Nodosilinea sp. E11: one gene and its partner. The protein of the gene in region 2 binds, or shares a complex with, the protein of the main gene of each other region. Links are inferred from orthologs where the notes say so. Each region holds a gene or a part of one and is shown on either strand. Other genes may lie near its edges. The genes, in order: ureC and RRF56_RS17770.

Region 1 (3,250 bases), 570 kb from region 2 along the record:
GCCGTTAGGCGACTTCTGGAAAACTTTCTCCCTAAGGGTGGGCAGTGCCCACCCTACGGTGGCTACAGTCGCCAAATACAGCGGGGAGCTTCTTTTCTAGAAATCTCCTTAAGAAACTCTGCTCTGTCGGCTCAGCCTAGACCCTTTCGACGGCAGGATGGAGACCAATCTCTGCCTCTAATGGAGCTAGAGATACTTTTCGAGGGTGTTGGCAAGGGTGGTTTTGGGCACTGCACCCACGACCATATCAACCCGCTGCCCTTCTTTGAAGATCATTAGGGTGGGAATGCTGCGAATGCCGTACTGGCTGGCAATGCTGGGATTTTCGTCAGTGTTAACTTTAACAACTTTTATCTGGCCGTCGTACTGCTCAGCAATTTCTTCGACCACCGGAGCCACCATGCGGCAAGGCCCACACCAGGGGGCCCAAAAGTCAACCAAAACGGGGACGGTGCTTTCGAGAACTTCTTGCTTGAATGTAGAGTCTGTTACCTGAGCGGCTGCCATGCCTAGTGTTCCTTGCCGTTGTTAACCACACGCAATCTTACCATAGCCACCCCCCGGCTATTTAAGGGGTCGGGCAACATCTGACCGTTAACTTACATAAACTAGCCAGTATTGGCACAATGAGGGAGGTTTTTTAACCTTAGCCCCCATAAGAAACCGCCCAGACCAAAGGCCTGGGCGGAGTGTGGTGTGAGGAGTGAACGGAAACTTTCGTCTCCGCTTTACTCTATTCTAATGGGGTCAGTTGCAAATCTGCCATTGGTTAATGACGATTTCAACAACTTTATGATAGCCACGAAACTTTTACCGTTTCGAGAGTTGACGTTTGACTGAGAAGACAATTGCTGACCAGAAATGCCCCGTTAAAACAGAAAATACCGCTGGGCCATAGGTAACACCTCAGCGGGTTCACAGGTGAGCAGTTCGCCATCGGCCCGCACTTCGTAGGTTTCTGAGTTGACTTCCATATGGGGTTGGTAGTCGTTAAGCTTCATGTCGGCCTTACTCAAATCGCGGCAGTGGGCAACGGCGGCGGTGGCTTTGGTGAGACCAATCTGAGCTGGAATTCCTAACTCCATCGCCGCTTTAGAGATAAAGCTGAGAGATGTGGCGGCGATCGCACCTCCATAACTACCAAACATGGGCCGCATGTGCACCGGCTGCGGCGTCGGAATGCTGGCGTTGGGGTCGCCCATCTGCGCCCAGGCGATCGCGCCGCCTTTGATCACAATTTCGGGCTTCACCCCAAAGAAGGCGGGCTTCCAGAGACAAATATCCGCCAGCTTACCCGCCTCGATCGAGCCGACATGGTCGGCAATACCGTGGGTAATGGCAGGGTTGATGGTGTACTTGGCCACGTAGCGCTTGGCCCGGTGGTTGTCGTTGCGATCGCTGTCTTCGGCCAGTGGCCCCCGCTGCACCTTCATCTTGTGGGCGGTCTGCCAGGTGCGAATCACCACTTCGCCCACTCGGCCCATGGCCTGGGAATCGCTAGCGATCATGCTGAAGGCCCCCAGGTCGTGGAGAATGTCTTCGGCGGCGATGGTTTCGCGGCGAATGCGCGACTCGGCAAAGGCAATGTCTTCGGGAATGCTGGGGCTGAGGTGGTGGCAGACCATCAGCATGTCGAGGTGTTCGTCGAGGGTGTTGCGGGTGTAGGGGCGGGTGGGGTTCGTCGAAGACGGCAGCACATTGGCCTCGCCGCACACCTTAATAATGTCGGGCGCGTGGCCGCCCCCGGCCCCTTCGGTGTGGTAGGTGTGAATTACCCGGTTTTTAAAGGCGGCGATCGTGTCTTCGACAAAGCCCGCCTCGTTGAGGGTGTCGGTGTGGATGGCGACCTGCACGTCGTACTCGTCGGCGACGCCCAGGCAGGTGTCGATGGTGGCGGGGGTGGTGCCCCAGTCTTCGTGGAGTTTGAGGCCGATGGCTCCAGCTCTGATCTGCTCCACCAGGGCTTCTGGCTGGGCGCTGTTGCCCTTGCCGAGGAACCCGAGATTCATGGGGAAAGCCTCGGCAGATTGCAGCATTCGGGCCATGTACCAAGCGCCGGGAGTGCAAGTGGTGGCGTTGGTGCCGGTGGCCGGGCCGGTGCCGCCGCCAATCATGGTGGTAATGCCGGAGGCGATCGCCGTGTCGATCTGCTGGGGGCAAATGAAGTGAATGTGGGTGTCAATGCCCCCGGCGGTGACGATCATGCCTTCCCCAGCCACTACCTCGGTGCCGGGGCCAATGATGATGTCGACATTGTCTTGAATGTAGGGGTTGCCCGCTTTGCCAATCTTGGCAATTCTGCCATCTTTGATGCCAATGTCGGCTTTGACAATGCCCCACCAGTCGAGAATCAGAGCGTTGGTGATCACCAGGTCTACCGCGCCCGCCTCGCGCCCGATCGGCGACTGACCCATGCCGTCGCGGATGACTTTGCCGCCGCCAAATTTGACCTCGTCCCCATAGGTGGTGAAGTCTTGCTCGACTTCAATAATTAGCTCGGTGTCGGCTAGGCGAATGCGATCGCCCACCGTCGGGCCAAAGGTTTCGGCGTAGGCACGGCGATCCATGCGATAGCTCATGGGGACTCCTCAGAGATGGGGCAGATCTAGCTAGAACCACTCTAGAATGCGGGATCTCCCCGATTTGGTCAATTGGGCTACCGAGGGCGATCGCAACTGTGAAGCAGACCCACCCCGCCCTCTGGGCACCCCTCCGAGGAGGGGATGGCACATCAAAATCCCCTCCTCGGAGGGGCAGGGTTGGGTCTGCGGGCGCTTTGGCGGTAGGGAAATTGCCTGCGGCCTGGATTAACCCACCCCGCCCTACGGGCACCCCTCCTTAGAGGGGATGGGCTAGATCTCTGGTGGCGTAATGCGGCGGGTCATGACGCTGATGTACTCGCCGCTGCGCCCGGTGGGGATGGGATCGATCCAGCCGACTCTGTCGCAATAGCGAAGCACTTCCATGCGGTTGATGGCTTCGACCAGGGCGGCGTAGTCGCCGAGCAGAATGTGGCAGAGCTTGTCGGGCTGGTAGGTGGGCAGCCGAAAGCTGGTGGGGAGGTTGGGCTCCCCGGCGGTTGGGTTAAACATTACGGGTATCTCCGTTTTCGGTAAGGAAAACGAGGAATGGTCTAGCTTTGTCCCAATGTGAAGGTAAAAAAGACGCTAGATCCTAGAATGAATCCAGGTTATCGCCAGCTTACCTAGCCTAAGTTGGGATGACTTAGGGGATTTGAGGAGTTCGCAGC
Region 2 (3,006 bases):
AGAAAATCATGAGTCCCAACGGTGCGTGGTTGGCGTCATCGGGGCCGGTGTCGTTTTCGATAGTGTAGAGGCCGCCTGTGCCCACGCTGCCTACCGATCGCCAGGCCAAATCGTCAAAGGTCATCATGCAGCTCCAGGCGGGCACGGTGATGGCGGGAATGCTGCTCTCTAGCCTGCCGTAGCTGCCGCCTGCCATCAGTCGAGAGAGGTTGGGCAAGTCTGGCCGCCCCTGGTCAAACACCAAACCCGGGGCCATACAGTCAAGGCCGATGACCAGCAGGCGGAGGGTAGGCCTGGAAAACTACAGCGCCCCTTCGACCTGGGCATTGAAGCCGTAGACCCGCCGCTCCCCAGCCAAGGGCACCAGTGTCACATCGCGCTCATCGCCCGGCTCAAACCGCACCGCCGTCCCAGCGGGGATATCGAGCCGCATGCCCCGCGCCCGATCGCGCTCAAAGCTCAGGGCCGCATTCACCTCAAAAAAGTGAAAGTGGGAACCCACTTGGATCGGGCGATCGCCTGTGTTAGCCACCGCCAGGGTCACCGTCTCTTTACCCGCATTCAGCTCAATTTCGCCCTCGGCGGGCAGCAGTTCTCCAGGAATCATTTGGGGCCTCCTAGGTTGGCAATTAAATCTTGACGCGCCCGCTGGAGCGATCGCTCCACCCTGGGCAAGGTTTCCTCCAGTTCGCGGCGGGCTACGCCCTCGGCCCCAGTTTCCAGCAGGTGGTTAATGGCCATCAAGTGGGCCGTATCGAGGGCGGTTTCCGCCGGTACTTTAACGGTAGGAATCACCCCCGTCCCATCCCAGTTTTTGCCGGTGACGGGGTTGATTGCCTGGCCCGTGGGCATAAACACCCAAAAGTGATCGTGCAGACGAAAGCCCCGTCCAGGGTTGGCCCCGCCCCGCGTGGTTTCGCCGACTACGGCCCCGCGCTTCAGCACTTGCAGGTTGTAGGCAAACTCCTCCGCCGCCGAAAAGGTCTCGGGGCTGGTGAGGGCAAACACCGGCTTGTCGAGGTAGCGCTGCCCCGGTACGTAGGGCACCGTCCACCACTGGTGGGTTTCGTCAGTCTCGCTCCAGTACAAGTCGTTGAGGTGAGTCGGCGGATGGGCGGGCAACAGGTAGCTGCACAGCAGCGCCACCGTGGCCGGAGAGCCGCCCTGGTTGTAGCGCAGGTCAAAGATCAGGGCGTCGGTGTGGGCTACCAGGGTCATAGCTGCCGCCAGGGCGTCGCCGGCAAACTCCGGCGGCTCAAAGCTAAACAGCTGGATGTAGCCTACGTTTCCCGGCAGGCGCTCCACCCGGTTAATGTCAAAATTGCGGCGGCGGCTAGCCTGGCTCTGGCGCTCTAGTTCCTCAGCGCTAGGAATCGCATCAGGCTCAATGTGGGGTAGAGGGACGGGGCTAAAGTGCAGACGCAGGTTGCGATCGCCGCTCATCTGCTGTAGCTGGGCCGTCAGCGTATCGGCCAACTGCTGCCCGCCCGTAATCTCGCCATAGCCGCCGGTTTCCCGCCGCTGCTCAATGTCAGCCTGAATTTTTTCGGCCACTTCCGGAAACACATAGGCATCCAGCTGGGTCACCAGTGCCCCCAGCACGGCATCTAGACTGGTCGCATCGAAAGAAATATCCTGAGAGCTAGAGGCCGACACAGCAATGCATTCCCCTACCGAATGGGTTCATGAACAGTAACCAGCTTAGTGCCATCGGGAAAAGTTGCCTCCACCTGCACCTCGTGGATCATCTCCGCTACCCCATCCATCACATCGGCTCTGGCCAGCAGGGTCGTGCCGTAGCTCATCAGGTCAGCCACAGTGCGGCCATCCCGTGCCCCCTCTAAAATTGCTGCCGAAATATAGGCTACCGCTTCAGGATGGTTGAGCTTTAGCCCCCGGTCTTTACGGCGCTCAGCTACCAGGGCAGCCGTGAAAATGAGCAGCTTGTCTTTTTCCTGGGGAGTGAGTTGCATGGGCCAAGCGATCCGTTGGGAGAAGAGGATAGAGCTAATCGTAAGCTTTCAAGGTTTTGGGCGGCTTGTCAACCAGAGAATGAACAGTCTGGGCCTAAGCGTTGGCGATGGCTTAGAAAGTAAAGCTTAAGTCACTGAGGTTAGGGCCTGAACTGAGGTAGGGTGCGTTATGAAAAGTTGATAAGCACACCTCTCTGGGACCGCCGATCGGTGGAATCTACCTATGACTGCGCCCCTGATTGAAATTTTGGCCGACAAGCCTGCTCTCGTGCAGCGGGCCTTAACTCTCACCGTAGAGGCCATCCATGCCGCCGTAGCAGACCATGGCTACTGCACCCTCGCCCTTGCCGGGGGCAGTACCCCCAAGCCGCTATACATGGGCCTGGCCAAGCAAGACCTCCCCTGGGATAAAATCTATATCTTTTGGGGTGACGAACGCTACGTGCCCGTCGATCACCCCGACAGCAACGCGGGTATGGCCAAGGCCGCCTGGCTCGACCAGGTGCCGATTCCTCCCGATCACATTTTGCTGACTCCGACCTTAGAGGGTGATCCTGCCGCCTCGGCCAGCCAGTACGAAGCTATGGTCAGAGCCATATTTGGCAGACTCCAGGGCACATCATCCGATCAGGTACCCGAGTTTGACCTGATTTTGCTGGGTATGGGCGACGATGGCCACACGGCTTCGCTATTTCCCCACACCGATGCGCTGGCCGTGAGCGATCGCCTGATTACCGTCGGCTACAAAGGCAGCGATCCCCGTATTACCTTTACCGCACCTTTGATCAACCACAGCCGAGGGGTGATGTTCTTAGTGGCTGGAGCCGACAAACAAACTGCCCTAGCCCAGGTATTTGCTCCCGATGGCGATGATCAGTCTTACCCATCTCGCCTGATACGCCCCCAGGGCACCCTGCGCTGGCTGCTCGATCAGCAGGCTGTTGGCGACCTTGACCTGGGCCATCTGAGCTAACCTTGGGTGGCCTGACTACCCCTGGTTACCCTAAATAAAAAATTAGGTTAGGGGTTGTAC

Evidence for each region.
Region 1: the proteins of RRF56_RS17770 (region 2) and ureC are in contact, whole or in part, in a crystal structure (PDB 4CEU), measured with the Sporosarcina pasteurii proteins. The link is inferred for Nodosilinea sp. E11 from one-to-one orthologs. Residues at the interface, in WP_115362093.1 of Sporosarcina pasteurii: Ala6, Glu9, Lys10, Ile13, Ala16, Leu19, Arg23, Asn31, Tyr32, Pro33, Glu34, Val36, Thr40, Met44, Met70, Glu71, Val73, Met76, Asp78, Gln81, Ala82, Glu83, Leu92; in WP_115362090.1 of Sporosarcina pasteurii: Lys441, Phe442, Asp463, Pro464, Ser465, Ala466, Ser467, Ile468, Thr470, Pro471, Gln472, Pro473, Met475, Arg477, Gln565, Arg566, Tyr567, Phe568, Leu569, Phe570.

What each region holds. Positions count from the first base shown.
Region 1 is NZ_CP136520.1:4,081,865-4,085,114, reverse strand. Bases 225-3,152 are described here. They hold ureC (urease subunit alpha), read right to left. Parts: upstream 2,580-3,152; coding sequence 870-2,579; downstream 225-869. Other genes in these bases: RRF56_RS20240 (hypothetical protein), read right to left, coding at 2,853-3,092; trxA (thioredoxin), read right to left, coding at 225-507. In the rest of the region: more of trxA, read right to left, coding at 187-224.
Region 2 is NZ_CP136520.1:3,512,658-3,515,663, forward strand. The notes cover bases 323-3,006. They hold RRF56_RS17770 (urease subunit gamma), read right to left. Parts: upstream 1,974-3,006; coding sequence 1,671-1,973; downstream 323-1,670. Other genes in these bases: RRF56_RS17760 (urease subunit beta), read right to left, coding at 323-607; RRF56_RS17765 (S41 family peptidase), read right to left, coding at 604-1,656; pgl (6-phosphogluconolactonase), read left to right, coding at 2,197-2,946. Outside these bases: RRF56_RS17755 (alkaline phosphatase family protein), read right to left, coding at 1-280; more of RRF56_RS17760, read right to left, coding at 302-322.